DNA from 2 places in the Trichococcus sp. genome. Region 1 is predicted to be linked to the other one. Evidence: riboswitches for the same ligand, from Rfam matches in the RefSeq annotation. Region 1 holds a riboswitch; the other holds the start of a gene.
What was found. A riboswitch is a leader RNA that binds a small molecule or an ion and turns the genes downstream of it on or off. The one in region 1 is predicted to bind FMN.
Positions count from the first base shown of each region.

Region 2: it holds a riboswitch for FMN, as region 1 does, so the genes downstream of both, ribD (bifunctional diaminohydroxyphosphoribosylaminopyrimidine deaminase/5-amino-6-(5-phosphoribosylamino)uracil reductase RibD) here and ACTCCX_RS02600 (ECF transporter S component) in region 1, are expected to answer to the same signal.

Region 1 covers NZ_JBSQPW010000006.1:46,469-62,465, forward strand. The annotation lists gene ACTCCX_RS02595 (ferredoxin) at 1-148, shown strand, start outside; gene ACTCCX_RS02600 (ECF transporter S component) at 267-842, opposite strand; FMN riboswitch at 961-1,088, opposite strand; gene ACTCCX_RS02605 (HAMP domain-containing sensor histidine kinase) at 1,200-2,999, opposite strand; gene ACTCCX_RS02610 (response regulator transcription factor) at 2,996-3,718, opposite strand; gene ACTCCX_RS02615 (pseudouridine synthase) at 3,750-4,487, opposite strand; gene scpB (SMC-Scp complex subunit ScpB) at 4,522-5,142, opposite strand; gene ACTCCX_RS02625 (segregation/condensation protein A) at 5,135-5,908, opposite strand; gene ACTCCX_RS02630 (GNAT family N-acetyltransferase) at 5,905-6,297, opposite strand; gene ACTCCX_RS02635 (purine-nucleoside phosphorylase) at 6,370-7,188, opposite strand; gene deoB (phosphopentomutase) at 7,203-8,372, opposite strand; gene xerD (site-specific tyrosine recombinase XerD) at 8,418-9,308, opposite strand; gene fur (ferric iron uptake transcriptional regulator) at 9,329-9,793, opposite strand; gene ACTCCX_RS02655 (CvfB family protein) at 9,827-10,693, opposite strand; gene pyk (pyruvate kinase) at 10,915-12,672, opposite strand; gene pfkA (6-phosphofructokinase) at 12,724-13,686, opposite strand; gene dnaE (DNA polymerase III subunit alpha) at 14,009-15,997, opposite strand, start outside.
Region 2 covers NZ_JBSQPW010000037.1:5,401-21,397, reverse strand. The annotation lists gene ACTCCX_RS10515 (Fic family protein) at 1-118, shown strand, start outside; gene ACTCCX_RS10510 (AEC family transporter) at 220-1,143, opposite strand; gene ACTCCX_RS10505 (sigma-54-dependent transcriptional regulator) at 1,337-4,102, shown strand; gene ACTCCX_RS10500 (PTS lactose/cellobiose transporter subunit IIA) at 4,245-4,592, shown strand; gene ACTCCX_RS10495 (PTS sugar transporter subunit IIB) at 4,589-4,897, shown strand; gene ACTCCX_RS10490 (PTS sugar transporter subunit IIC) at 4,914-6,218, shown strand; gene ACTCCX_RS10485 (prolyl oligopeptidase family serine peptidase) at 6,312-7,637, shown strand; gene ACTCCX_RS10480 (GNAT family N-acetyltransferase) at 8,040-8,708, shown strand; gene ACTCCX_RS10475 (hypothetical protein) at 8,730-8,909, shown strand; gene ACTCCX_RS10470 (hypothetical protein) at 8,916-9,224, opposite strand; gene ACTCCX_RS10465 (type 1 glutamine amidotransferase) at 9,382-10,071, shown strand; gene ACTCCX_RS10460 (HAD family hydrolase) at 10,280-10,945, opposite strand; gene ribH (6,7-dimethyl-8-ribityllumazine synthase) at 10,952-11,413, opposite strand; gene ACTCCX_RS10450 (bifunctional 3,4-dihydroxy-2-butanone-4-phosphate synthase/GTP cyclohydrolase II) at 11,446-12,642, opposite strand; gene ACTCCX_RS10445 (riboflavin synthase) at 12,666-13,319, opposite strand; gene ribD (bifunctional diaminohydroxyphosphoribosylaminopyrimidine deaminase/5-amino-6-(5-phosphoribosylamino)uracil reductase RibD) at 13,343-14,446, opposite strand; FMN riboswitch at 14,648-14,762, opposite strand; gene argF (ornithine carbamoyltransferase) at 14,985-15,997, shown strand, end outside.

The DNA.
Region 1 (15,997 bases):
CGAAGGGATAGCTTTCACAAAAATGGATGCGAATGCGGGAACGGCACCAGTTACGGCCGAACAATTTGATGCATTTCTGCATGCCTACCGCAAATGCCCAACCGGCGCCATTTTGCGTTCCAACCGTCCGTTCCCTTCAGCGGAATAGCGACTCTGAGTGGTCCTTGCTGAAGGATAAATCCAAAAGAGGCTGTACCCGAATCAATGATGATTCGGGTACAGCCTCTTGATTTTGAAACGATCAAATCGTAAAACGCAAATGTTTCTTAAGCGATCGGAACCTTATTATGTGCCAACCAAGGCTTCAACTTCGGCATCACCAATAGGATGACCGCACTGACGACAAGTCCTTTGATGATATTGAAAGGCACGACGCCGGCCAACACCAATTCTTTGATGGGGCCCATTTCAAAATTCAACAGATACATGTACAACGGGGTGATGATGAACCAATTCGCTACCGATAAGACAACCGTCAACACCAAAGTGCCCGTCAACAGCGCCAAAATTACGGCTGTTTTTGTTTTTGCTTTTTTCAATAGATAGTAGACAGGTAATGTGTAAGACAACGTCGCCAATAGACTCGCGAAGTCCCCGATCGGATACCCCATATCACCGCCTGTTTGGACGTAGTGCAGAACGGAGCGAATGACTGCGGAGATGATTCCGCCGGCCGGTCCGTACAGGAAAAACGAAAGCAGAATCGGTAAATCGCTGAAGTCGATTTTCAGATAAGAAAAAGCTGGGATTACCGGGAAAGCGATGAACATCAGCACAAATGCCAATGCCCCGAATAGTGAAATGCCGACCAATCTTTTTGTTTTGTTTTGTTGTATGTTAATAAATCCTCCCTGTTGACTGTCTCAGAGATGGGTTCCTCCAAATCCAAATAGACCCTATTCTTATCATCCGCTAATGGACACATAAAAATAGAGCCTTTGAAATTGCAATCCAAAGAAACCCCATCTTCTTCCATCCAGACTGTACTGTCGGTACTGGAATTACACCAGTTCAGCCCGCAATGAACCACTGCGAGGTCGTGGACTTTCACCACCGGTCGGGAATTTCACCCTGCCCTGAAGACGAATCTTATTTATATTTTTGTTATACACAAACTATACGCGATGCACACTCACTTGTCAAGGAAATTATCACGATTTCGAGATAATGATTTTAAGACTATCTTTCGATCGTTCTGCTCAACCGGCATGAAATGGAAAACTGGCCAAGAAAGTTGTCCCTACACCAGGCTCGCTGTGAACTTCTATTTCCCCATCGTGCGCTGCCACGATTGTCTTCACGATCGAAAGCCCGATGCCGGTCCCTTTCTGTTTCGAGTACGTCCGCGACTTGTCATTTTTGTAAAAACGTTCGAAAATGAACGGTAAACTTTCTGCCTGAATGCCGATTCCGTTATCGCTGATTTCGAAGACAACTTTGTCCAACATATCATCCAGCCGGACCGTGATATGGATGAATTTTTGTCTGCGCGTGCCGATTTCGGCTGAATAACGCACCGCATTGTCGATAAGATTGTAGAAAACCTGATTCATTTTCTCTTCGTCAAACGGATAGGTTTTGATGCCATCCGTCAGTTCATAAGAGAATTGGATCCCTGCTTCTTTGAAGCTGTTCTCGAACCTGCCGGACAAATGGTTGAAGAAAGTGGCAAGATCGACAGGTTGCCGATTCAGGTCAACATAACCCGCTTGCATGCGCGACAGATCCAGGAGGTTATTCACCATTTTGTTCATCTCGGTCGCTTCATCCAAAATGATTTGAGCCATTTCAATTTTCTCATCATTACTTTCAGCGATGTTATCGATGATGGCTTCGCTGTAGCCTTTGATCATCTGCAACGGCGTCCGCAAGTCATGGGATACATTCGTGATGAAATCGCCACGGATAATATCCAACTGCCGTTCGTTCGTGACATCCTGCAACACAATCAGGACGCCGGATGTTTTTTGCAGATCTGTTTGGATGACCGGTGTCACTTTTACTTTATAATGCCGCTGTGACCAACTGAAATCCGCTTCCGATCCTGCAGCCGTGCTGAAAGCGTGCTGGACCATTTCCTTGAACTGATGCGGTATCGCTTTTGCCTCGGCATCCGGATCCACCCTCCGCCAAAAATCCAAAAACTCTTGGCCTGGTCCGTTCACTAATTTCAAATGAAAATTTTGATCAAAGTAAAGAATCCCGGCCGGCAAGGAATCAAACAGATGATTCAACAGTTCGCGCTCTTCCCGGTTCATCAACGTTGTGGCTTGGAGGGTCTTGCCCAGCTTATTCATGGCCGTGCCCAGTCCGGATATCTCGTCATAAGATTCGAAGGTGATCCGCTTCGAAAAATCATTCCGTGAGTATTTGAAAGCGATGTCCGTCATAACTTCCAACGGTTCCGCAACATTCCTGATCAGGTGCTGATAATAAATGATCGTCCCCATGAGATAGACGGTCAACAGCAATAGCGTGATGCTTTTTGCATTCAGATCATACGCCTGAAATTCATCCAGATCGTAACCGATGACGAGCATTCCGGCCTGTCCCTGTAATTCAAAAGTATGGACAAAAACCATCAAAAGCAAGGGATTATTTTCCTCATCCTCTATGGTGATTTTGCTGAAATCATCCAGATTGCTGTCGATTGCATCCTGAATTTGGTCATCCGCCAGTATGTTCTCCAGAAGCAGCTCGGACTGCCCTTGCAGATCCGGATTTGGCACGACAAAACGGCTCTGATCCCCTAGTTTGATGTAATAGGACAATTCCGGATTCAATGGTTGGGCAGTATCCGCTCGTGTGAGATAACCTTCAGGGTCGGACATAATGGTTTCCTTGTACGCGGTGATTTGCTCCTGCAACAGTTTGTTGTAAGTATCTTCGATTGAGTTCACGCTGATGATTGCGTGGCCGATATACATCAAAGTCATGATGGTTACAGTCAAAAAAGTCAATAGGACCCATGATTTGAGAAAAATGCTCGTTCTTCTCATTTTTTATTGTCTGCTGCTTGGTCATCATTCGGGGAAAATTTGTAACCCATCCCCCAAACGGTCACTATCATTTTAGAAACAGGTTTCGATTGCTTCAGCAGTTTTTCACGCAGGCGCTTGACGTGCGTGTCTACTGTCCGCAAATCGCCAAAAAATTCGTATTTCCAGACTTCTTTCAAAAGAACTTCCCTCGTGAATATTTTTTCCGGGGATTTTGAAAGGTAAAGAAGTAATTCAAATTCTTTGGGCGTCAAATTGATAGCAACCTCGTCAACCAGCACTTTTCTGGCATCCGGAAAAATCTTCAGCATCGGATATTCGATTGTGCTCGATTCCGATTCTGAAGGCTTAGTCCGCTTCAGGATGGCTGCAACCCGCAGCATGACTTCTCTTGGACTGAACGGCTTCACAATATAGTCATCCGCTCCTGACAAGAATCCTTCCACGCGATTGTTCTCTTCGCCGCGGGCAGTTATCATCATGATCGGTATTTCTTTTTCCTTGCGGATAATTTTGGCTACTTCAATGCCAGTCATTCCGGGAAGCATGATATCCAACAGCACCAGATCGTAATGGTTATTCAAAATCATTTCTACCGCTGTTGTCCCGTCCTCTGCCTCGGCTGTTTCGTAGCCATCCTTTTCCAGATAGAGTTTCAGCAGTCTGCGGATGCGCTCCTCGTCATCCACAATCAATATTTTCCCGCTGGAATTTGTCATCTTGATCATCCTCTCCGATTAGATAAGAAAACTACCTTTTTGATGCCTTTTCGTTCGCAAGGGCCATATTTTTCAGCTTCTCGATTTCAAACGCCTTCAGCTCTCGGTGTTGCCCCGGTTTAAGATCACCGAGCGTAAGAAATCCAAATGATTCCCTTTTCAGTTTTTCGACGGGACAACCAATTTTTTCGAACATTTTTTTGACTTGATGGTTCCAGCCTTCGTGGATGGTCAATTCAATGATTGCTGTATTTTTTTGGGAATTGGCGGAAATCAGCTTAGCCCGCGCTTTCGATGTTTTTTTGCCGTCTATTACGATTCCGTTCTCCAATTTGTGAAGATCGGAGCGTGTAGGGATGCAGCCGACTTTGGCGACATAGGTTTTGTCGATATGATATTTGGGATGGGTCAACAGGTTCGCAAACTCACCGTCATTGGTCAAAAGAAGCAGCCCGGTCGTATCATAGTCCAATCTGCCGATCGGATAGATCCGCTCTTTTACATTGAAAAAATCAGTGACGACAGTCCGGTCTTTATCATCCTTCACAGAGGATAGGGTATTCTTTGGCTTGTAGAACAAGTAGTAAACAGGCTGTTCCCGATAGATCGGCAAGCCGTTCACTTCCACTCTGTCACTTTTCGACACTTTGACCCCTAGTTCCGTTACCTTGTTTCCGTTGACGCTGACTGCACCCGAAGTGATCAGCTCTTCGGCTTTCCGCCTTGATGCTATTCCTGCGTGAGCAATAACTTTTTGTAATCTTTCCATTTATTCACCTATTATTCTTATTTGTTTTTGTCGGTCATTCTTGTTCCGGTATGACGGAATCTGTCTTAAAAAAAGCAAGTTGGTTCTCTGTTTCTTCGTCCGCAGGGAAATCAAAAAGATCAAATGATTCATTATCCTGCATTTGGAATAATTCGTCCACATTCGGCAGATCATCAATTGTGGTCAACCCGAAATAATTCATGAAATAATCGGTTGTGCCGTAGATAATCGGCCTTCCTGGTGTTTCGGAACGTCCGATTTCCTTTATCAACCCCCTCAACAACAGCCTTTGGACCAATCCCGCTGACTGCACGCCGCGGATCTGATCGATTTCCATCCTGGTCAATGGTTGCTTGTACGCGATGATTGCCAGCGTCTCCAGCGCAGCTTGCGATAAATGTGTCGCGAATGGCGAAACAGCGTACATTTTGATGAGTTCTGCATATTCTCTTTTTGTGGCGAGTTGGTACCTTTTACGGGTTTCGATAAGCGTCAGACCGGAATGGATGTTGTCGTTGTGACTCGCCCGCATTTCGGTCAACAGATTTTGCGCTTCCAATGGGGTGGTCTCCAATAAAGAGGTGATTTCGTCCATACTCAAGCCATCATCCCCTGCCACAAACAGCAGACTCTCCAGTGCCCCTTTTTTATTCATTTGCTAAAACTCCCATATTGCGTAGTATATAAATGTCTCCATATGTGCTTTCTTGCGAAAAATTGACTTTTCTTTCTTTGACCAATTCGAGCATCGCCAAAAATGTATTCACGATCTGCGATTTGGTATGGACTTCAAAAAAAGCCGCAAAAGGAAGCCGCGGGTCAGAACCATCCGGCAGGTTGTCCAATTTTTCCATGATCCAAGTCATCGTCTGGTCCACCGTGTATTGTTCCTGCTCCATTGTGGCCTGAAGCGGCTTCTTCTTCTGCAGTTTCTGATACATCTTCTGGAGCGCGGCAATCAGATCCGCTGCAGAAACTTCGCCTGGAGCAAGCGGAATCGCTTGTTGGAGCTCCTCCAGGTCGGTTGCCGGCTTCGTGAAATACAGACCACGCTCCTGTTCCATCGTCTTCAGGGCTTTGGCGGCTTCCTGGAATTGCTTGTATTCCACCAATTGCTGGATCAAGCTTTCCCTTGGATCCTCGCCCTCTTCATAAAACTCCTCTTCGAAAGTCACTTCTTTTTTTGGAAGCAACATACGGCTTTTTATTTCCAGCAACGTCGCAGCCATCAACAGATAATCGCCGGCAATATCCAATTTCATTTCCTGCATCGTGTCCAAGTAACGCAGATATTGATAAGTCACTTCCGCAATTGGAATATCGAAAATATCGACCTTCAGCTCTTTGATCAAGTGCAGGAGGAGATCCAACGGTCCCTCAAAATCCGGCAATATGAGGGTGAGTTCATTTTGTTCGCTCACAAAGACCCACTCGTTTCCTCGTCGTTTCGGTTCAGTTGTTTCTGATTCCATTTGGCGATGAACGGCGCGGTTTCGAGAGTTCCGTTGATTGCGCTTGTGGGATAGTGTTGTTGCAAGCCATCCAGCAAACGATGGACAATGCCTTCCTTCCGGAAAGAAGGCGAGACGGCGATATGGCGAACCAACACCATCGCTTCATTTATTTCCACGCCTATCAGAGCAACGATATTATCGGTCTCTTCATCTTTCCACAAGAATAATCTCCTATCGCCATTTTCAATGTAGCTGTCCATTTCCGGCTTCAGCCTCGCTACATTCTTCAGATCTGTCACATAAGAAAGCAGACCCATAGCTATTTTTTCACATGATTGATTATAAGAAATGAACACTTCGATCTCCTTCTCACTTTGTATTTACCCCGACAGCCGTGCTTGGATGCACCCAGTTTGAGGACCCCTTTATTACAGGGCAGTCAATGCATTCTTCAATAAGGCTTTGAAAGTTTCTTTGACTCGGGTAGTCGTTTCGACGACTTCTTCATGATTCAGGGTCGCTTGCATGCCTGAAGCTAAATTAGTTATACAGGAAATCCCGAAAATGCGCAAACCTGCATGACGCGCCACAATGGCTTCCGGTACGGTGGACATGCCGACTGCGTCTGCCCCGAGCACCCGGCACATACGGATTTCCGCTGGCGTTTCATAAGTCGGACCTGTCAGGCCGAGATAAACCCCTTCTTTCAAATCCAAACCCATCTCCGAAGCGACTTGTTTTAATTTCCCTTGATATTCAGCATCGTAGGCTTGGCTCATATCCGTAAATCGCGGCCCTTGAGCGGGATCATTTGGACCGATCAAGGGGTTTTGCCCCGTCAGATTGATGTGATCCGTGATCAGCATCAGATCGCCGGGTGTGAATCCATAATTGATGCCCCCTGCTGCATTTGTCAGCGCCAAAGAGTGGACGCCAAGCTGCTTCATTACCCTGATCGGAAAGGTGACCTCTTCGAGTCCATAACCTTCGTAATAATGAAAGCGTCCTTGCATAGCAACGACTTTTTTCCCACTCAAGTTTCCATATACAAGTTGGCCTTTGTGGCCTTCAACCGTTGATACAGGGAAATAAGGAATTTCCTCATAGGGTATCGCAATCGCATCCGTTATTTCCTCAGCCAATTCGCCTAAGCCCGAACCCAAAATCAGGCCGAATTCAGGTTCCAATAAGCCTTTTTCTTCCAAAAATTTGGCGGCTATCCGCACATTGTTTTGATCATTTGTCATATTCCTACACCTCACTAGTCCAATTCATCCAAAAAGCTGCGACCGTTTTTAGTAGCTTCAACCCGAAAATTATCGGATACGGTCGCACCGATATCAGCAAACTTGCCTTGGTTCAGCTTCCCGCGTCCTGCCATTTTTTTCGAATAAGCCAATAAAGGCACATATTCGCGCGTATGATCTGTTCCCGGGAACGTCGGATCATTTCCATGGTCCGCGGTAATCAACAGCAAATCGTCATCCTCTAAAGCAGCCAATATTTCAGGAATGCGCGCATCAAAGTCTTCGATCGCCTCAGCATAGCCCTTCACATCCCTGCGGTGACCGAACAGGGCATCAAAGTCGACCAAATTCAGGAAACTGAGTCCACGGAAATCTTTTTCAATGACTTTCAGCAACTGGTCGACACCGTCCATGTTGCTTTTCGTGCGTACATATTCCGTGATGCCTTGCCCATTGTAGATGTCATTGATTTTGCCGATAGCGATGACAGCGTGGCCTGCTTCCTTCAAATAATCCAGCGTTGTTTCCCCGAATGGATCCAAAGCATAATCGTGCCGATTGCTTGTACGGGTAAAATTCCCCGGAGTGCCGACATACGGTCTAGCAATGATTCGCCCGATCATGTAGGGATCCTCCAAAGTGATTTTTCTGACATATTCACAGATGGCGTATAATTCCTCAAGCGGGATGACGTCTTCGTGTGCAGCAATCTGCAGCACCGGATCCGCCGAGGTGTAGACGATCAGATCACCGGTCTGCATTTGGTGCTCACCGAATTCATCCAGGATTTCCGTCCCACTGGCAGGCTTGTTTCCGATAATTTTCCGGCCTGTATGGGTTTCAATTTTCTGGATCAACACCTGCGGAAAACCTTCAGGAAATACGCGGAACGGTGTCTGGATGTTCAGCCCCATGATTTCCCAATGGCCTGTCATCGTGTCTTTGCCGACGGACTGCTCCTCGAGTTTTGTATAATAGCCAAGAGACGCATTGTCGGGCTTTACGCCACTCAGTTGACGGATGTTTCCCAAACCCAACTTTTCCAGATTTGGAATCTCCAACCCAGCGACTTCCGCGATATGTCCGAGCGTATCCGACCCGATATCTCCGAACTTATCGGCATCCGGCGCTTCGCCTATTCCTACTGAATCCAATACGATCAAATGAACGCGATTAAATTTCATGATCCTATTCCTCCCTTATCCTCAACAGACTTGAATTGTTAAGCTTCAAGCACGAGGATGATATTTTTGATAAATTTCTGCCATTCTTTCTGTCGTGATGTGCGTATAGATCTGGGTTGTGGAAATATCAGCATGCCCCAACAGCTCCTGTACAATCCGCAGATCGGCTCCATTTTCCAGAATATGCGTCGCAAAAGAATGGCGCAGCATATGCGGAGATACATTTTTATTGATGCCGGCATCCCGCACGGTTTGTTTTAGATTTTTCCAGATCCCTTGGCGTGTGAACCCGTTGCCGTGGAAATTCAAGAACAAGTAAGCCGTCTCTTTCCTCCCATGCGCCAAAGCTGGCCGACTGTCAGACAGATACTCCGAAATCCAGTAAGCAGCTTCCTCGCCCAACGGCACGATCCTTTCCTTGTCACCTTTCCCGATTGTTTGGATGAATCCGATATCCAGATGGATTTCGCTCATCGTAATGTTGATAAGCTCACTGACGCGAAGGCCGGTGGCATACAGCAGTTCCAAGATGGCGCGATCCCTTAGGCCCAGTACGGTTTTGACATCTGGCGCGGCCATCAGGCGGTCGATTTCTTCCATCGAGAGTACTTTCGGCAACTTCTGCTGTTTTTTGGGCAGCTGTATGGTGACCATCGGATCGTTTTCGATCAACCCTTCTTGCTTCAAGTATTGATGGAATCTCCGCAGGCTGGTGATCATCCTTCCGATTGAAGCAGTCGCCAATTTTTCCTCATTCAAAAATTGAAGATACAAAAGCACATCCGGTTTCGTCACATCCCCGAATGCCTGGATTCCACTTTGTGCCAAAAAATGACTGTATTTTCCGAGGTCCCTTAGGTAACTGATGATCGTGTTATCGGACAGTCCTCTCTCGATTCTCAAATAGCGCCCGTATTCATTGATTTCTTCTTCCATATCCCTGACCCATTTCATCCTTATGAAGTCTGTTTGTTCCTAAGTTTTTGTTGGCATTCCCGACAGATGCCATGAAAAGTCAACCGGTGGTCTTTCACCACGAATTGGTAACGGGATTCGACATCTTTTTCGACCTCACCCAACAGATCCTCGTGTATTTCCTCTATGTTGCCGCATTCGATACACAAAAGATGGTGATGGAAGTGCTCATTGCTGGTCCTTCTTAAATCGTAGCGCGATAAGCCATCCTCAAACACAACTTTGTAGGTGATGTTCAGTTCAGTCAAAATCTCCAGTGTGCGATAGACAGTCGCAAGACCGATATCGGGATGCTTAAGCCGCAACAGCAGGAAAATCTCCTCCGCACTGAGATGCTCCTTTTCCTTTTCCAACAGCACGCTGACAGTCGCTTCCCGTTGAGGAGTTAGCTTGAATCCTGCCTCTTGCAATTGTTTTTTGATGGTGTTTAATGACAATTCCGTCACTGCTGTCGGCTCCTTTGAGGACAGGTTGATGGCCTAATCCTTTTTGATTAATTTTGTGTGTCCATCTTCTTGGATGATCAGTCTGGCTTTCAACAAGTGGCCCAATGCCCTTTTGAATTGCGCTTTGCTGATTCCGAAGTATTCTTTGATCGCTTCAGGGTCACTCTTGTCCCAATAAGGCAAACTGTGCGTCGGGCTCTGCTCCAACAATACCAAGATCATGGCCGCATCTTCACTGATGGCTTCATGCGCACGCGGTTTCAAGGATAGATTCAACATACCGTGTTGACTGATGCCGATGACCCGTCCGCTGACGACTTCACCCAAGCGCGGTTCAATCTCCCGCTCGGATGGGTGAATGAATCCGATATAATGATCGTCCGTCAGGATGAACGTCCCAACTAATTTCAAACGGAAGACAGTCCCAGTGATGTCCTTATTTTTCAATTCCTCACCCGGCGTTCGGGAAATGGAACGAAATACCGGTTCGTCGGCAATGGTACCCCACAGACGATCTTTGCTGTCCTGTTCCAGGGCGATCAGAAGACGATCCCCCTTTTTCGGCCAAAGTGATTTGATATCCGGCAAATTATCCAAGGAAACCACAATTTCTTTGTCATCGAGGCCGATGTCGACAAAAACGCCCAAATCTTTCCGGACAGCCACAACTGTTCCCCAACCATATTTCCCTACTTGGCTCGCGGGCTCCTTCAAGGTCATGCGCAGTTGCTTGTTCATTCCTTCGTACACAAATCCTTTGACAGTGTCACCCAATTGCAACGCTGTTTCTGACTCTTCTTTATCCAATCGGTAGGTGATGCCGTCTTTCTGAACGAAGACACTTTTCTCATTTTCGTCAACGATCACACCTGTAATGATTGTACCCAGTACTTTACTCATATTTTTCCTCCAGACAGTCTTTCCGTCGCTGTATTTCTTCCATTTTATCATATCACAAAATGAATTCCAAAGCGTCGTTGTTATGAGCTTGTCATATTTGTGATATTTATGCATATAGTCCTCTCGGTCTGCAGATACAGAGGACATCTTGTGCTTCCAGAAAGCAAATGGGCCCGAGACTCTCGTCCCAGACCCAATGATGCTCTCTAATTCAGTTGAACTTAGATGGTAGTTGTTGCACCGCGGTAAATGATGCCGCGACGCGAATCGATCGTGATCAATTCGTTGTCTTGCACTAAAGTAGTCGCATTTTCTGCTCCTACAATAACTGGAATACCACTTGCGATACCGACAACAGCCGCATGGCTTGTCAATCCGCCAGCTTCAACGATTACTGCTGCAGCTTTTTCAAATGCAGGCGTATAGTCTTTATCAGAGTTCTTCAACACCAAGATGCAGTCCTCAGTCACTTTAGCGATTGCTTCTTCAGCTGATAGAGCGACGACAGCTTTACCGATGACAGATTTGTCGCCGATACCTTGGCCGGAAGTCAATTTCGTTCCGATCAATTGAATCTTCATCAAGTTTGTTGTTCCGCGTTCGCCTACTGGTACGCCGGCAGTGATGATGATCAAGTCGCCTTCTTTAGCGAATTTTTCTTCTTTGGCAACTTTTGCAGCCAATTCCATCATTTCATCAGTTGAATCAGGTTTTTCGGTTACGAATGGATACACACCCCATGAAAGTGCCAATCCACGTCTTTGGCGCTCCGAGAAAGTGACTGCAACGATGTGTGATTTCGGACGGTATTTAGAAATCATGCGCGCTGTATGACCAGATTCAGTAGCGGCAACGATTGTCTGGATGTTAAGGTTGCGGGCTGTATGTCCGACAGATTGACCGATTGCTTCAGCCATGTCCGTATTGCTGTATGCTTTCAAAGCAAATGCATCTTGTCCAATGATTGCTTCTTCAGTACGGATAGCGATTGTGGCCATAGTCGTAACGGCTTCAACTGGGTAATCCCCAGCAGCTGTTTCTCCGGATAGCATAACTGCATCAGTTCCGTCGAAGATAGCGTTGGCAACGTCTCCTGCTTCAGCACGTGTAGGACGTGGGTTGCGTTGCATGGAATCAAGCATTTGTGTTGCAGTGATGACTGGTTTGCCTAATGCATTACATTTTTTGATCAACATTTTTTGTGCGATAGGAACTTCTTCCGTAGGGATTTCTACGCCTAAGTCGCCACGGGCAACCATCAAACCTTGAGAAACTTTCAAGATTTCATCGATGTTGTCAAGCCCTTCTTGGTTTTCGATTTTAGGGATGATTTGGATGTGGGTTGCGTTATGTTTTTCCAAAATTTCAGTGATAGCCAATACATCACTTGCTCGACGGACGAAGCTTGCTGCGATGAAGTCGACATCATTTTCGATACCGAAGATGATATCGTCAGTATCTTTTTGTGTGATACCAGGGAAATTCGTTTTGATTCCAGGCAGATTGACACCTTTTTTGTTCTTCAGGATGCCTGAGTTTTTGATCAAAGTAACAATTTCATTGTTCTCTCTGTCGATTTCAGTCACTTCAAGGTCGATCAAGCCATCATCCAAAAGAATATGGTTTCCGACAACGACATCATCGATCAATTCTGGATAAGTGATTGAGAATTTATCTTTCGTACCCTCAACTTCTGTCATGGAGATTCTTACTGTTTCTCCGGCGATCAACGACACGATGCCGTCCTTCATGTTGTTTGTACGGATTTCAGGCCCTTTTGTATCCAAAAGGATAGCACACATTTTGCCTGTGATTTTTGATGCTTCGCGGATATTGACGATACGAGCGCCGTGTTCTTCAAAGTCTCCGTGCGAGAAATTCAAGCGGGCAACGTTCATGCCGGCATTCATCAATTTAACGAGTGTTTCCACAGATTCACTGGCAGGTCCGATCGTACATACAATTTTTGTCTTTTTCATAGAATATAAGCACCTCATTTTATATTTTGTAAAACGTAAGTCAACTTTTCGTTAGAAAGAAATTTCTTTATTGATTTGGTAAAGCGACAACAATGGCAAATGTTTTTGGTTCTCAAGTGTGTCGATGATATCGTTGAAAACAACTTCATCACCCTTGACGCCTACGCAGATTCCGCCTTTGCCTTCTTCCAACATTTTAACGGCATTGTAACCGAAGATGCTTCCCAATACGCGGTCCTTCGCTGATGGGGATCCGCCGCGCTGCACGTGACCCAAAACAGTGACACGTGTATGGAATTCTTCGAATTTGGAAAGTTTCTCTGCGAATTCAGTTCCTGACATTACGCCCTCAGCCAACATGATGATCGTATGTTTTTTGCCGCGTGCTCTGCCTTCCTGGATTTCAGCAACTACTTCTTCCATCGTGAATTCTTTTTCGGGAATGACGATGGATTCCGCGCCACTTCCGATACCAGTCCATAAAGCGATGTCGCCGGCATTTCTGCCCATAACTTCGACAACGAATGTACGGATATGGCTTGTTGCAGTATCTCTGATTTTGTCCACAGATTCCAATACTGTATTGATCGCAGTATCAAAACCAAGCGTGTAATCCGTTCCTGGAATATCGTTATCGATTGTTCCTGGGATACCGATAGTCGGGAAACCTAATTTAGTGAGGGCTGCTCCTCCACGGTAGGATCCATCCCCTCCGATTACGATCAGGCCGTCGATGCCGAATTTCTTCAACTGTTCGATCCCTTTAAGCTGTCCTTCGACTTTTGCGAACTCTGGATAACGGGCAGAATACAAAATTGTGCCCCCGCGGCTGATTGTGTCTCCGACGTCATCGATCGTCAGACGACGGAAATCTCCGGCTACCATACCAGCATAGCCATAATTGATGCCATATACTTCCAAACCGTCATAAATGCCTTTACGCACAACGGCGCGAATGGCTGCGTTCATTCCTGGTGCATCTCCACCACTAGTCAAAACTGCAATACGTTTCACTATACTTCACCTCATCAATAAAGTTAAAAACTCTCAATTTCCAAAAAAAATCATGCATTAAATATTTTTTGAATTTGTCCTTCACTATCTTATCATCTTTTTATGAAAATGTCTTTTAATTTCACGTTTTTTTGATTGTTAAAAAAGAAACAATGAAAAATAACGGCTTCTTGTGCGGAATATCGCCACATTCGGCCAAAATGTTATTACTACCGCCCGAATGCAACAAATCGGTTGCGGACAGGCTCAAGCAAAAAGACTGAACAAGTCCAGGCAACTTCCGCTTATATGAAAACAGTATCCGGATATCAACTTTTTGTTTTCATTTGACCGCTACATTCCCATTTCCAAAAATGGCTTGCAGTGATTCAATCAGTTCCCCAGAAATGGTGACCCAATATTCCGTTGTCAAGCGCACCGTTTGTTTGGTAGCTTCGTTGTAAAGGATGACAGGATGTTCGCCCCTCCTGTTGTCCAGCACCCGGTACATTTTATTGAACAACTCCGGGTTATTATTTTCAGCCGTCAAGCGGATAAATACATTCTCCTTTTTTTGACCGATCATTTCCTGATAGGCTGCGGCGTCCCAGATATGTGTGGCCAAAAAATTCGTTTTATCGGCTTGTTTCGACCGCTCAAGCTTGCCTTCAACAACAAGAAGTTGGTTTGCCTTCAGCAGTTTCATGAACCGGATATAATACTCGGGAAAAATCGTAATGCTGATTTCGCCGGTGCTATCGGTCAGACTGGCGAAAGCCATGGGATCGCCCTTCTTTGTCTGGATTCTCCTGATGTCTTTGATCAATCCCATTGTGCGCATTTTTTTATCAAATGCCAGCTCGGTTACGTACACAGCCGAACCATTGTCGTACAAAGTACCGAATTGGTCGATCGGATGGCCCTTCAGCGAATGGCCCAGTGTCGCTTCTTCCATATCCAACAATTCCAACAGGGGCATTTCTTCCGTTTCGACATATTTAGGCTCCAGTATCGAAAACAGATCGATGTTGTTTCCGCTGTAATCGATGCTGTTCAGCATTCCCGGCAAAGACTGCAACAGTGTAGCACGCGAATGTCCAAAATTGTCGAACGCTCCGCTATAGATGAGCGGTGTGATGTTTTCTGCCTTCAGCCATTTCGGATTGATCCTTCTCAAGAATTGGACGAAATCTTGATAGTGACCATGCCTCTGGCGTTCTCTGATGATTTCCTGGATAAAGTCGCGTCTGAGGCCTTTGATCCCGCCCAAGCCGAATTGAATCGTCTGCTGCTGCAGACCGAACTTCCAATTGCTTGTGTTGATGTCCGGATAGGAGATGGTGATGTTGCGTCTTTTCAGTTCGATGAAATACTCCTTCATCTTGTCCGAGTGTTGGTTGACGGAATTCAGCAAAGCGGCGAAAAAAGCTTCAGGGAAGTGCGCCTTCATGTAGGCAAGTTGGTAGGCTATGAAAGAATAGGCAACCGAATGCGAACGGTTAAAACCGTAATTGGCGAACCTCTCGATGTAATCATACACTTGCTCGGCCGTCTGCTCGGAATAGCCTTGTTGCAATGATCCTTCAATAAAGTGTTTTCTTTCTTCATCGATGGCTGACTTTTGTTTTTTTCCTATCGCTCTTCTGAGGATGTCCGCTTCCCCCAGGCTGAACCCAGCCATCCGGGAGGCTACTTGCATGACCTGTTCCTGATAGACCATTACCCCGTAGGTCACCTCAAGGATTGATTTCAGATCGGGATGGAGATAATCGATTGCAGCCAACCCTTTTTTCCGCGAAACAAAAAGATCAATCTGTTCCATCGGACCCGGTCGATAAAGCGCATTGACGGCAGCGACATCTTCGATCGATTCCGGACCGAGTTTGCGCAACACATTCTTTATGCCGGGGGATTCGAACTGGAATACCCCGTTTGTATCCGCTCTTCGGAAAATAGCGAGTGTGCGATCATCGTCCATCGGGATTTCCCAAATGTTGATGCTTTTTTTGTACGCATCGCTGGCCAATTGCACCGCATCGTTCAGTATCGTCAGATTTTTCAGACCCAGGAAGTCCATTTTGAGCAAGCCGATTTCTTCAATATTCCCCATCGTGTACTGCGTCAGATACAGATCGCTATTTTTTTTCTGTAAAGGCACGATATCCCGCAATGGCCTGTCGCTGATGACGACACCTGCCGCGTGAGTGGAAACATGCCGTGGAACGCCTTCAATCTTTTCGGCAGTCTCATAGAGAAGTCGATTGACGTCCGTGGCGCTAATCAGCTTCTGTAATTCTGTTGATTTTTGTCTTGCCTCCGCCAGACTGATGCC
Region 2 (15,997 bases), on a different contig from region 1:
TCAGTCATTGGATAGATTAAGAGTGGGTGGATACATCGAACAAACTTCTAAGCGTCCATCCGCACATATTATTTCTGATGCGTTAGCTCAGAAAATCCTGGCCCATCAAACGCGGTGAATGATTGCGTGATATTCTATTGGTCGCACCCGCATATATATTAAAAAAATCCTTGGAACATTGAAGAAATTTACTTCACTGTTTCCAAGGATTTTTTTGCTTTATAAGAAGTACAGGATGACAAAGATAGGCATGGTCACGATGCATACCAGCGTGGTCATGATATTGATCGCTCCTGCATACTCCGCATCTTTGTTATGCACCTGGGCGAATTGCGTAACGGTGGATGCCGCGGGAGTGACAGTCGCCAAGAAGGTGATCAGCAATATTTCCACGCCGTTATCAACTAAACTGCCGGCATTGCTGAGTTTCAGCAGCAGCAGAATGATGGCGGGGCAAAGGATCATCCGATAAAAAGTGATCACATAAACTTTTTTGCTTGTGAATATCTGTTTCAGGTCCATTCCGGCAACGATCATGCCTGTGATCAGCATGCCCAGTGGTCCGATCATGGCGCCGACTGACCCCATTGTTTCATTGAGCATAGCCGGCAGGCGGATTCCTGACAGCATGGATAGGACGCCTACAAAAATGGCGATCATGTTGACGTTCAGAATGATTTTCCGTATGTTCGGTGTCTTCTCTTTTGAGAACATCAATTTGCAGTGCGTCCAGAGAAAAATCAATTGTACGGACACAAACGCGGTGGAATAGATGACCCATTCATTGCCCAGAACGGCCGTTATGATGGGGATGATCAGATTGCCCGCATTGGAATAGATGATGGATGCGACATCGATTTCCTCAAACTTGAATAGTTTACCTGAGCCATGCCCGATCAGGAGCAGCAGTATGTGGATGGCGACCGCCGCGACAAAGGCCAGCAGTAAGCCTTCCTGGATTTCCGGCTTGAAGTCGACCTGAAAGGCAGTGAGTATGACGGCAGGCATCACCAGATACAGCGATATTTTCGACAGGACCACACTTTCTTCTGACTTCAAAACTTTCAGCTTGACCAGCAGATAACCCAAAATCATGATGAGGAACAACTGGATAATTTTCCTTACCAATAATAGACTGATCACTCGCAACTCTCCCTTGTGATTTGGAATATAAGGCTCATTATATAGCATCCGCGGGGAAAAGTATCTGTGCATTTTTTGCTTTGGCTCGGCGCCACAAACAATTACACAGATTGAATATATTTTTATTCGTTCATGCGCAAAATATGGTACGATTGTGAATAGGATGTAAACGTTTGCCAAGGGGTGATGATATTTGCAAAGGATTGAAAAAGTGCTCGAGGCTTTGGGCATGATTTATGAGGAAAAAAAACAAGGGGTCACAGCCGAGGAAATCGCCTATAGATTGAAAAGCGACAGAAGCAACATTTCGCGCGATCTGAACCAGCTGCATAAAGAGAAACGCTGCTACAAAGAGAAGACCCGACCGGTACGATTTTTCCCTTGCGCGCGCAAGGTTTCCGGAGCGGCTGCGGCACCGACGGAAATCCCGAAAATCGTGGATATGGAAAACTTTCTGAAGAAGAATCCCAGCCTTTTCCATCAGATTGAGCAAGGGAAGGCCGCCATCCTCTATCCTGGCGATGGGATGCATATGCTGTTGCTGGGGGAAACCGGTGTCGGCAAATCATTGTTTGCTGATCTGCTGCATAAATACGGCATCCAGTCGGGGAAGCTGACGGAGTCTTCCCCCTTCATCCAATTCAACTGTGCCGATTATGCGCACAACCCGCAGCTGTTGATGAGCCAACTTTTTGGACACACAAAAGGGGCATACACGGGTGCGGAAACGAGCAAAACGGGACTTCTTGAAAAGGCGAATGGGGGCATCCTTTTCCTTGATGAGATCCACCGCTTGCCGATCGAAGGGCAGGAGATGCTTTTCACTTATATCGATCGCGGTGTTTTCCGGCCGCTTGGGGAAACCGACAAGGATCACCACGCCCAAGTCCTGATCATCGGCGCGACGACCGAAAAGAAGGACACGCTACTGAAGACATTCATCCGCAGACTGCCGATCATCATCGATCTGCCGAGTTTGAGGGAAAGATCAATCGAGGAACGTCATCAGCTGTTTGATGCATTCGTCCAGCAGGAAGTCGATCAGTTGGGTGTGCCGATGTATTTCAGTAAGAATGCGCTGAAGGCCTTTCTGCATTACAAATGTGAACTGAACATCGGGCAATTCAAGGCGGATATCCGGATTGCTTTTGCGAAAAGCTATGCCCGCTCCTTGGCTGAAAAAGCGGATTGTTTGAAAGTCAGCAGCAAAGATCTGCCGGATCATATCCGTGCGGGTCTGCTCAACAATGCGGAACACCGTCTGATGTGGTCGAAATATGAGGGGACGAACAAACAGGTGATCCAATATCTCCCATCCGATGCCAGCGTTCCGGAATTGGACAGTGCGCCGAACGAAAGCACGATTTATCGGGAGATGAACACACGCTATCGGGAGTTGGAAAAGAAAAAAGCCAGCGCCGAAGAGATCCAGAGGGCGATGGAACACGACCTGAAGACCTACTTCAAATTGACAGGGGAAAAGGAACAACTCTTCTGCAACAAAGAAAACCTGATTGCGCTCGTGCCGGAGAACATCATCAAGGAACTGGAAAAAATCCTCCGTCATGTCACGATCAAGACCGGCAAGGTGATGAGCGATAAGGTGTTCCAGATGATGGCGATCCATATCTACAACCTTGTGAAGCGCAGCCAACAGGATCATGTGCTGAAGAACGATATGCATGAAGCGATCATCGATAAATATCCGGAGATGTACGGCGTTGCGAAAGAATGCATGGCCATTTTGGAAGCGGATCTGGGTGTGCGCATCCCTGAGGAGGAAGCGAGTTACTTCATTATGTTCCTGACGCATGATGAAATGGATGCGATCGAAAGATTGGCGAAAGTGCAGGTCATTGTGATTGCGCACGGATCGGGAATCGCTACGGCGCTTTGCGATACGGCGAACCAACTGCTGAACCACGAAGGCGCTATCGGGATCAATGCGCGCTTGGATGAAGAGCCCCAGCAAGTGTTCGAAAGAGTGGTCCGGTACATCAAAAACCATCAGATCACGGACGATATCCTGCTGTTGGTGGATATGGGCAGCCTGACAACTTTTGCGGGGGAATTGGAGAAACTATTCCCTCTGAAGGCGGAGTCCATCCCATTGGTGAGCACGATGCATGTGCTCGAGGCAAGCAGAAAAGCGATGATCGGCTGCAGTCTGCGTGAGGTCTACGTCGAAACGCTTAAAGTGAACGACTACATGGCCATCTATCAGCACGGGAAGGCATTGAAACAAGTTCAGCAGCCGAAAGCGCGGCCGCAAGCCACCGATTCATTCCATTTCCGACCGTTAGCGATCATTTCGATCTGCCTGACCGGCGAGGGGACTGCCGTGACAATCCGTGACATCATCCGCAAGGAGATTTCCTTCGAAGAAAAGGAGATCATGATCGTGCCGATCAATCTGGTCGGCAAGGAGAGCATTTATGCGCGGCTGCAGGAATTGGCGAAGGAATATGAAATCATCTGTGTCATCAGCACGTTTGCGGTCAAGACGGAGTATCCGACCTTTGAGCTATATACGGTCATGAACCGGGCGGGACTGCAGCGGATCCAGGACTGCATCGATGAAATCTATACGTACCGTTCGATCAAGGAAACGATACTGAAATATTACGATATGCCCGAGATCGAAGTGCTCCTCTCCAGCATCTACCGATTCAATGATGAAGTGAACGAAATGATGAGCCCGTCCCTGTTCGTGAGCGATAAGATCGGCCTCTCCTTCCATATCATCGGCATGCTGCGGAAAATCAAGCGCAAGGAACAGATTCCGCGCTTCGAAAAAGGGATGGTTTCGTTTCCTCAGGACAAATACATCGTTCCTAAGATCAAGCATCTTTTTCTCGACTATTTCCGGGACCATCTCGGGACCATCAACGAGGACATGCTGAACCATGTCGCCTATGCTTATCTGGCCAGAAGTGTGTCCTACACAGCGAACGGCTGACACACAAGCAAAGAATAACTAAAAATCTGTGTCGTTTCGGCGACACAGATTTTTTTGTTGCGCGTTGGCATCCGCTTGATGTGTGTTGGCACGCTTTTTGCATATAAATAAGTGAAAGCATAAGCGAACAGGAGGGATTCATTTGGAAGACGAGGAGAAAATAATCATGCAGCTGATCATCCATGGGGGAGATGCCCGCGCGTTCAGCATGAAAGCCATCCAGGCCGCCGAAAAGGGCGAGTTTACGGAAGCCGACCAGCTGATGGGGGAGGCCAGGATTTCATTGAACAAAGCGCATGATCTGCAGACTACGATTATCCAAGAAGAAATCAGAGGGAAACCGACCAGCACGACGCTTTTGATGGTCCATGCCCAGGATCATGTGATGAACGCCATGACCGTGAGAGATTTGGCGGAGCATCTGATCCAGTTGAGGGAAGAAGTCCATTTGTTCCGTACACACAAAATGAGCCAGGAGGGGATCGCATGACACTGAATATTATGTTGGCCTGTGCCGGAGGCTTTTCGACCAGCATGCTGGTCGAACGGATGAAGGATGCGGCAAAGGAAAAAGGAATGGAGATTACGATCGATGCCACGGCGGAAGGGAAAGTTGACAAGCTGATCAAGAACATCGACATCCTGTTGCTGGGGCCGCAAGTTGGCTATAAGGAAGAAAGCTTCAAAAAGAAATACAGGGATCATCCGGTGGCAATCGCCACGATTCCGTCGATGGATTACGGCATGATGAACGGCAAAAAAGTGTTGGCGGATGCTTTGAATTTATTAAATTAATAGGGGGCTGAAAAAGATGGCTGATTTTTCAAATGTACAGATGAGTTTACAACGTGGTGCGGGTGCGATCCAAAACAACAAATACATAAGCGCAATCACAAACGGGCTGATGTCAGCGATGCCGATCACGATTGTAGGTGCCTTGGGTAGTTTAGTGAACAGTTTCCCTGTTGCTGGGTACCAGGAATTTTTGGTAAACACAGGATTGAAAGCGATTACGGTCATTCCTTCCGAAATCACAACAAATCTTCTGGCCATATATGTTGTCTATTTGATCGCCGCCAAATTTGCGGAGTCTTATGATATCGACGGTACTCCAGCCGGAATCCTGGCCTTGATGAGTTTTCTGATTGTGACACCGTTCAATTATTCCGAAGCGAACACATTGGCCTCGCTGCCTGCTACCTGGATGGGCGCACCGGGACTGTTTACTGCCTTTATTGTCGCTTTATTGTCCGCTAAGGTTTATACCATTTTCAAAATAAAAGGTTGGGTCATCAAGATGCCGGATGGCGTACCGCCTACCGTATCCAAATCCTTCTCCGGTTTAGTGCCGGGCTTGGTACTGGCGGTCATCGCATTGGCAATCCGTTACGTGATGACATTGACAGCCTATGCAGATATCCACTCATTCATCTTTTCAGTAGTGGCTGCACCATTGACAAAACTGGGTGGAAGCTTTACCGCTTTGTTGGTCGCGATGTTCGCTGCACAGATTTTGTGGTTAGTGGGCGTACACGGCGCGATGGTTGTCTACAGTGTATTCATGCCGATCTGGACACCGCTTGGGACGGAAAATCTGGCTGCTTATAATGCCGGTTTGGAAATCCCGAATATTGTTTCCGGAAGCATGTTCGGTATGGTCGTTTTCATGGGTTCAGGCGCTACATTGGGCTTGGCGATGGCAATGTTGCGCGCGAAATCGGAGCAATACCGTGTCCTCGGCAAATTAAGCCTGATTCCGAACATCTGCGGTATCAATGAACCGATCATCTTCGGGATGCCGATCATCATGAACTTCACCTTGGCTATCCCATTCATCCTGGTGCCTTTGATCATCGCCGTTACTTCGTATCTGGGCATGCTGACCGGTATCCTGCCGATGTTGCCGGGTATCGCGGTACCGTTGGGTGTTCCTGTTATCATCAACGGATTGATGGCGGGCGGCTGGAGATGGGCTATCTATCAAGCACTTATGATCGCTGTGAGCTACTTCGTCTATCTGCCGTTCTTCAAAGTCATGGACAAAGCTGCTTATAAACAGGAAGTGGAAGCGCAGCAGCAAGCGGAAGCCTCCGAATTGGACAGTGCCTTAGTGTAACAAAGGACAGATACTGGCGGACCCAAAATGACAAGAAACCCAATTTCTGAGGGATTTCAATAAAAAAACAAATAGATCGGGAGGAAAAAGAATATGATGGGTAGAGTAAAAAGAATGGCTAAAGTAACGGCCTTGAGCGCAGTGGTTTTGGGAGGGCTGTTCGCAACGGCGGATTCGGTTTCGGCAAAAGAGTTGAAGACACAACCGTCTTCCTATGAAACGGTTATCGAAGTGAAGGACTGGGGCGCAACCGTGACGAAGATCATCGTGGACTTGGGCAGACCGGTGCCGGTTGGATCCGTGTCGACGGATACGTTCAGCGTCGCTGTCTCAAGAAGCGACAGCCGTTTGACTCCGTCTTTGCTGGGTGAGGGCACTGTGAACGTCACTAACGCTTATGTAGCCGATAAGGACGGCAATCCGGCCGTACAGACAGGCAAATATGCGGTGCTGGAAATGGAATACGGCCCGACTTTGGCCTTGAGCGCTGCTTTGAATTATCAGGTGGCAACCGGGCGCAATGATTGGACGACGAACGCCTACACCATCACGCAGCAGACGGCAATCGAAACGCCGGCAGGTACCGTATCCGGTCTGGTCGTCACGGAATTCGCCGGAACGACGAAGGAAATCATTGAAGATTTCGAAATCGGCGCATCGACCTTTGATGGCGTCACGCTGACTTATGCCGACTACAGCCCAGCACAGGACAACCAGGAAAATCCGTTGATCATCTGGCTGCACGGAGGCGGGGAAGGCGGAACGGATGCAACGATTCCTTTAGCGGCCAATAAAGCGACTGCTTTGGCCACGGATGAGATACAGTCCTACTTTGACGGGGCTTACGTCCTGGCTCCGCAGACACCGACCTTCTGGATGGATGGCATCAGCGGAACAGCGGACGGAACTTCCAAGTACGAAGATGCTTTGATGGCGCTGATTGAGGAGTACGTCGCCAACAATCCTGATGTCGATACGGACCGCATCTATATCGGCGGACCTTCCAACGGCGGCTACATGACGATGCTGATGGCGCGGGATTACCCTGGCTACTTTGCTGCTGCTTTCCCTGTCTGCGAAGGCTTGAATGATAGCTTGATTTCGGATGCGGACATCCAGAATCTGGCGCAGACGCCGATCTGGTTCATTGCCGCCGCAAACGATGTGGTGCTTCCCCCAGCGCTCAATACGGTGCCCACCTATAATCGCCTGGTTGCAGCTGATGCAGATGTGTACATGACCTTGTTTGATAATGTCGTGGACACTTCCGGTCTCTACACGAATGCGGATGGCACGCCTTATGAATACAATGGCCATTTCTCTTGGGTCTATGTCCACAACAATGAAGTAACCACAGAAATCAACGGCGAAACAATCACGTTGATGCAATGGCTGTCCGAGCAGTCCCTGAACGACTGATCGGCTTGCCCTCGAAAAAATGAACAGTCTCCGGAAGTCCATATCACGCGGACTTCCGGAGGCTGTTTTATGTGGTCATGAAGCGGCAAGAGCCTTTGTATCAGTGGGCGGGAGAGGCTGAACAAATAATAAAAAGGATTTTAGTACTAGGAAAGAGTGGATCAATGAAAGTTTACCAGCTGTTTGTTTTGCTATTTGTTTATAATCTATAGCCGGTTCCTCCTTTATTATCCATTTTCGATATGATATACTAATAACAAATTTTTGTTATATTTTGTTGCAAAATATTTGTATTTCCGATCGGTAAATATCCCTAAACCAACTTCCGCAGTTGGAATCGTTGAGCGAAGAATATAAGGATGGAGGCTGAAAATTATGCAATACAATGAATTTGGTCAACCCATAGGTGATGAATTAGTAAATTTTTGTGAAGGTAAGCTACCAAGTCTTAAATTGATTAAAGGTAAGGAAGTAACCGTCGAAAAATTAGGTATGAAACATTTTGAGGATCTTTATGAGGTCTATGGTCCAGCATCTTCCCCAGAAAATTTAACTTATGTGCCTCTTAACCAATTTAAGAATAGTAATGAATTTAGTGCTTTTTTCAAGAAACTTATTGCCTCCTCAGATCCGTACCATCTTGCAATTGTTGATAATAGTACCAACAAAGCTATTGGTACATTCTCATTAATGAGAATTGACAGCAAAAACAGAGTTGTCGAAATGGGCTGGGTGGTTTATTCATCCTTGTTAAAAAAATCAAAAAAAGCCACGGAAGCTCAGTATCTTGTAATGAAATATGTATTCGAAGAATTACAATACAGAAGATATGAGTGGAAATGTGATAGCTTAAATGTCCCATCCAAAAAAGCGGCAGAACGTCTAGGATTCACATTCGAGGGAACTTTCAGACAGGCTGTCGTTTATAAAAATAGAAATCGAGATACTGATTGGTATTCAATACTTGATAAAGAGTGGCCATCAAAAAAGAAAAAATTTGAAAAATGGCTAAATGATAATAATTTTGATCAAGATGGTAAGCAAAAAGTATCGTTAAAAGACATTGATTAAAAAACGCAAGGAGAGATCGTGATGGTTGAGCTGGATCGACTGGTCAAACTGCTCGTGGAGAAGGTATTGCGTGCGTCAAAAAAACAAGAACCAAACGGGGAAGTCAGTGATATGGTGAAGCTGGATGAGACTGCCGTTTCCAAGAGTACACAGGATGAAGCCGCCGAAAAAGAAGAGACGAGAAAAATGCCTGAAGGATGAATCCCTTCAGACATATTGGAGCAGTTCGTCATAGTAGAGTTTCGTAATCAGTTCCCGGTCGGCGGTGGTGGGTTTGTCGATGTAGATGACATATTCGGCATCCCAGGTATAGGCGGATGTGCCCTCCAAGAACGGGTTTTCTGCAGGCGATTCGGTCTCCAGTTCGGCAATGAGGACTGCGATGTAGTCTTCGCTTTCGGTTTCGTCATGGAAGTCGAAGTCGTCGCTGGTCTCGATGTAGAGTTTGTAGGCTTTGTTCGGGTGTTCGGCTTTGAATTTTTGGATGATCGCAATTTCTTTGTCCAGGTTTCTCATGGTGCTTGCTCCCTTCGGAAATGGCTTTGGATCAAGTGTTTTCTATAGGTCTATCATAACATTCTCTACCCGCATCTGCACTCAATAACGCGGTGATGGATGGCGGTTGCGAGCGGTTGGTTTATGATGGAAATAAACAATTTTGAGGAGGATCAGCATGAAAATCGCTATTCTGCAGCACGTGGATTTTGAAGGACCGGCGGAAATCGAGAATTGGTGCCGACAGACCGGAAATGAATATAAGTTATACCGCCTATTTCTGGGGGAGACTTTGCCGAAAGCCGAGGAAACGGATTTCCTGGTGATATTGGGCGGTCCCATGAGTGTTTTGGATGAACTGCCTTGGCTGGAGGAGGAAAGGGAACTCATCCGCGCGTTCATCCGCCAAGGCAAGCCGGTGTTCGGCGTCTGCCTTGGCGGACAGCAGATCGCCAAAGCTTTGGGTGCCGATATTTTTCAGGGGGAATACCGGGAAGCGGGCTGGCTGCCGATCCGAACGACAGATATAGCTATGCTCGGTGACCTGCCGGCTGAACTGGTCGTGTTCCATTGGCACGGGGAGCAGTTCGGCTTGCCGGAAGGAGCGGAGCGCCTGTTCGCAAGCGATGTCTGCCCGAATCAAGGCTTTGTCTATCAAGGGAATGTGATCGGCCTGCAATTCCATTTCGAGTCCACGCAGGAGAGCATCGAAAGCATTCTCCAAAACGATGCGGCCTTCCTGGACGGGAGCGCCTATACGCAGACGGCAGCCAAAATCCGGAAGCAGCCGATACCCGCGGGCAACCGCGAGCTGCTTTATCGGTTATTGGACCGGTTGAAGGCAAGTGTTCCGGATCAGAAGGGATAACGGTAGTGAAGCGATCGGTTGGCTCGTCGGCTGTTCGTCAGGCGCGTTCTTGCGAACAGTCGAGGAATTCCGTATATGTCGGCTGATAACCATCCGCGCTTTTGCAAATAGCCGACGAACCCTACTTATGTCGGCTATTCGCAAGAGCCACCTAATATTCGCAAAGCGCAAAAAGAGGCCGGGACAAAATCCCGGCCTCTTTCTGCGCTTAAAGCAAGTCATTCAATTCGCGGATATCGCCGATCAGCATGTCCGCCGAGTCCAGTTCCCCGGGGAAACCGAAGCCGTAGCGGCAGCCCACTGTGCGGACGGGATGATGCTCGGCGACCTCGATATCCTGGAAACGGTCGCCCACAATCAGATAGCCGCCGGGAAAAACGGCTTGGATCGATTCGAAGATTTCATATTTCGGGATGAAGTCGAAATCTTCCGTACAGTACATGCCGTCGAAATAGCGGTCCAAGTTGAAGCTTTCCCGGTGCGCTTCCATGTAGGCCCGGCTGCAGTTGCTCAAAAAGACCAAGCGATAGCCTTTCTCCTTCAATGCCTGCAGCGTCTCCAGGGCGCCCGGATAAAGGACAGCCTGGCCGGTCTGGGCTTTTTCGAACAGAATCTGTCCGATCATTTTTGAAGCATGCGCTCGGATTTCTTCATCCAGATCCGGCATGAAATTTTCCCACATGGCTTTGCTGCTGTAGCCCAGCCATTTCGTGATTTCCGCATCTGCCCAATCTCTTGGAGCGGCGTGGCCGGCTTCAACAAGAAAAGCATAGGCTTGCTCGAAAGCGTGAATGTAATTCCGGGTGCTGTCATGGATCGTGCCGTCGTAGTCGAGGATGACGGTGCGGATTCCTTCGAACTTTAGTTTTCCCATAAACTTTTATAGGTTTTTGAGCAGATTGGCCATTTCGATAGCGGATACGGCACAGTCATAGCCTTTGTTGCCCGCTTTCGTGCCGGCGCGCTCGATGGCTTGTTCGATTGTGTCGGTCGTCAGGACGCCGAAGATGACCGGAACGCCCGTAGTCATTGAGGCTGTCGCTACACCTTTGGATACTTCCGAACAGACGTAATCGAAATGCGCCGTTGCGCCCTTGATGACAGCACCCAAAGTGATGACTGCATCATATTTTCCAGAAGCCGCCATTTTTTGCGCTACCAATGGGATTTCGTACGCGCCTGGCACCCATGCCAAGTCGATTGCTTCTTCAGCCACGCCATGGCGTTTCAAACCGTCCAAAGCGCCGCCCACCAATTTTGATCCGATGAATTCGTTGAAACGTGCCACCACGATTGCGATTTTTAAATCCTGTGCAATTAATTGTCCTTCGATGATGTTCATTTTGTTTTCCTCCTGTTTGGTTGTTTTATTTTTTATAAATCCAAGTAATGGCCCATCTTTTGTTTCTTTGTTTCCATGTAGCGTTGTGTTTCATCAAAAATCTCCAATTGGATCGGAATCCGTTCGATGACTTTCAAGCCGTGCTTCTTCAATCCTTCTATCTTAAGCGGGTTGTTCGTCAGCAAGCGTATTTCCTTCACGCCCAAGTCCTGCAGCATTTCGTCTGCCATGTAGTATTCGCGCAGATCGCTTGGGAAACCCAGCTGCAGGTTGGCGTCAACGGTATCGTAACCTTGATCCTGCAGGGCATAAGCATGGATTTTGTTGACGAGACCGATGCCGCGACCTTCTTGACGCAAATAGACCAAAACCCCGCGCCCCTCTTCAGCGATTTGCTTCATGGCTGCATCCAGTTGCTGGCCGCAGTCGCAGCGTTTCGAACCGAAGACATCGCCAGTCAGGCATTCCGAGTGGACGCGCACCAGAACGGGTTCTTCCGTCGTGACATCGCCCATGACCAAGGCAACGTGGTGCTCATCTGCGTCGATGGTGTTCACGTAAGTGTAGATGTCGAATTCACCGTATTTGGTAGGCAGTTTGGCTTTGCCTTCGTGTTTGTAAAGCTGCTCATTTTCTTTGCGGTAGGCAATCAAGTCGGCGATGGTGCCGATTTTCAGGTCATGCTGATGCGCAAAAACGATCAGTTCGTCGGTGCGCATCATATTGCCGTCATCCGCCATGATTTCGCAGCAGAGACCTGCCGGCTTCAATCCGGCCAGACGTGCCAAGTCGACAGTGGCTTCGGTGTGGCCGTTGCGCGCGAGCACGCCGTTGTCCACTGCTTTCAGTGGGAAAATATGGCCGGGTCTGCGGAAATCCTCAGGCTGGGCGTCATCCTCCACGGCCTTCATGACCGTCAAAGAACGTTCGAAGGCGGAAATGCCGGTCGTCGTCTCGACATGGTCGATGGCGACGGTGAAGGCTGTCCCGTGGTTATCGGTGTTGCGGTCGACCATAGGCGTCAGCACCAATTTTTCGGTGAGTGCCCGATCCATCGGCATGCAGATCAAGCCTTTCGCGTAGATGGCCATGAAGTTGATGTTTTCCGGCGTCGCGAATTCCGCTGCGCAGATCAGGTCGCCTTCATTTTCGCGGTCCTCGTCATCCACCAGCACAATGATCTTACCGGCTTTGATGTCCGCGATGATTTCTTCGGATGTATTGAACATGTGGGTTTCCCTCCTTATTTCTTTCAGAAGAAGCCGTTCTCTTTCAGGAAGGCTTCAGATAAATTGTTTTGTTTCGTTTGTGCCTGTGGGCTCAATCCCAACAGCTTTTCGACGTATTTTCCGATGATGTCGCATTCCAGGTTGACCGTGTCGCCCAATTTCTTCTCGAGTAGGATCGTTTCTGCTCCAGTGTGGGGAATGATGGATACCTGGAATGAATGGCTATCGACCGTCGCGACCGTCAGACTGACGCCATCGATGGCGATTGAGCCTTTTTCAATGATGTAGCGGAGCAGCTCGGGTTCGGCTGAGACGGTGATCCAGACCGCATTATCGTCCTTGCGGTATTCCTTGATCGAGCCGGTCCCGTCGATGTGGCCGCTGACGATGTGCCCGCCCAAGCGGGTATCGAGCTGCAGGGCGCGTTCCAGATTGACGCGCCCACCGAGCTGCAGGGCGCCAAGATTGGAGCGTTGCAGCGTTTCCGGCATGACGTCCGCATCGAAGCCATCCTTGTGCAGCTTCGTGACCGTCAGGCAGACGCCGTTGGTGGAAATGCTGTCGCCGATTTTTGTCCCGGCCAGCACTTTTTTCCCTCCGACAGTGACGATGGAGGACTTTTGGCCATGGCGGATGCCTTTTAAGGTGCCGACTTCTTCGATGATTCCAGTGAACATGAATTCCCTCCTACTTTCCTCTGTTATTCGTTCTTGGCAAGGTACCCTTCCAAGAGGATGTCTTCCCCGACGCTACTGGCTTTCAGATCGAGCACGCCGAAAGCCTGGCTCAGTTTCTCGATGCCTTCTCCGCCGACAGGTGTCTTGGCCGTTTCGCCGCCGATCAGTTTCGGGGCGATGTAGACTTGCACCTTGTCGACGATATTCGCCTGCAGTGCAGAAAAGTTCAAAGTCGCGCCGCCTTCCAGCAGGATGCTGTCGATACCGCGCTCCCCGAGGGCTCTCATCAGAACTTTCAGATCGGTCCGGCCATCCTTTGCGGGTACAGTCAAAAGCTCGATCCCGGCTGCCTCGAGCAGGGCTGCCTTGTTGCGGTCCGCCCGTTCGGTTGTTGCGATGATTGTCTTGGCAAGCTCCTGATTCTGGAGTACCTTTGCTTCCAACGGGATAAGCAAGGTGCTGTCAACGATGATCCGCAGCGGATTTTTTCCTCCCGGAATGCGGGAGGTCAGTTGCGGATCGTCCGTGATGACGGTCTGGACACCGACCATGATGCCGCTCAGCGCGCTGCGCAGTTGGTGCACGCGTTCCCTTGCGGCCGGGCCGGTGATCCATTGCGATTCGCCGGTCCGGGTCGCGATCTTTCCGTCCAGTGACATCGCTGCTTTCATGACGACGAATGGTTCTTTAGCGACAATGTATTTCATGAATATTTCATTCAAACGGCTGCTTTCTTCGGCCAAGATGCCTGTCACCACTTCGATGCCGGCAGCCTGCAGTTTCTTGACGCCGCGGCCGGAGACCAACGGATTCGGATCCAAAGCCGCGATGACGACCCGACCGATCTTCTTTTCGATGATTTTGTCGGAGCAGGGCGGCGTTTTGCCGTAATGGGAGCAGGGCTCCAACGTCACATAGATGGTTGCGCCCGCCACATCTTCCGTCGCTGAGCGGATAGCATTCACTTCGGCATGGCCTTCGCCGAATTTTTCATGGTAGCCGGCGCCGATGATGCGTCCGTCCTTGACAATGATGGCGCCAACCATCGGATTCGGCGCAACGGCACCGCGGCCTTTCTCGGCAAGTTCCAGCGCCATTTGCATAAAGTATGTATCCTTATCTTGCATCTTTGTGTGCCTCCCATTTCCAAAATAAAGAGCCCTGAACAGTTCTGCTTCAGGGCTCGACAAAGGAAGGCCAGTTAAATAAGGCCAAAAAATCCCTGGGTATACACTACACCCAGGGATTGACATTCCGATTCATGAACGAATGGCGAATAAGCGTTATTTGTACGACAAATAAACGTAGTGTGCCATTCGATAAATGGTTTTTGTCTTCTCTCATCCAGACTCTGACTGTCGGCTTCGGAATTTAACCGAATCTGCCTTACGGCTCGTGGGCTTTACCACCGGTAGGGATTTGCACCCGTCCCTGAAGACTATTCAATTAAGTTGTCTCTAGGATAATCCCAATCCGTACTATTGTCAAATAAAAGTTTCGCAAACAAGTGTCCAGCCCTAGCCGACTTGCCGAATGATTAAAATATAGTTTGTAATTCATTAGAATTGGGTATAAAATGAGTCCAACATATAGTTGCATATTGAAGTGAAAACCATCGTTCGGAAGAGTGATCGTGAGAATAAAATTAAAAGGGGATGGCAGAATTTGGAACAAGTATTTCAAGGAAGAAGCTTATTGGCGGAAAAAGATTTCACCAGGGAAGAATTGGAGTATCTGATCGATTTTTCGGCGCATCTGAAGGACCTGAAGAAACGGAACATTCCACACCGTTATCTGGAAGGAAAGAATATTGCGCTGCTTTTCGAAAAGGCATCGACACGCACAAGAGCCGCGTTCACGGTGGCTGCCATCGATCTTGGTGCGCATCCTGAATATCTTGGGAAAAATGATATCCAGTTGGGTAAAAAGGAATCCGTTGAAGACACTGCTAAAGTGCTCGGCAGCATGTTCGACGGCATCGAATTCCGCGGTTTCAGCCAAAAAACCGTCGAGGATCTGGCTAAATATGCCGGTGTGCCGGTATGGAACGGTTTGACAGACGAATGGCATCCGACCCAAATGATCGCCGACTTCCTGACGGTCAAAGAGCATTTCGGCAAGCTGGCCGGACTTAAGTTGGTCTATGTAGGAGATGGCCGCAACAATGTCGCCAACAGTCTGCTGGTGACCGGTGCTATCCTGGGCGTCAATGTCACGATTTGCGCGCCGGAATCACTGTTCCCTACCGATGAATTGGTCGAAATGGCACAGAAATTCGCTGAAAAGAGCGGCAGCAAAATCGAAATCACGGCTGATGTGGCCAAGGGCGTAAAAGCCGCTGATGTCCTTTACACAGATGTATGGGTATCGATGGGTGAAGAGGATAAATTTGCGGAGCGCATCGAATTATTGACACCTTATCAGATCAACATGGAGATGATCGAGAAGACCGGCAATGATGATGTAATCCTGCTGCACTGCCTACCTGCTTTCCATGACACCAAAACACAGTATGGCCAGGAAATTGCCGATACATTCGGCATGCACGAGATGGAAGTGACCGACGCCGCCTTCCGCAGCAAGCACGGTCTTCAGTTTGAACAAGCTGAAAATCGCATGCATTCCATCAAGGCAATCATGGCTGCGACCTTAGGAAATTTATTTATTCCAAAAGTTTG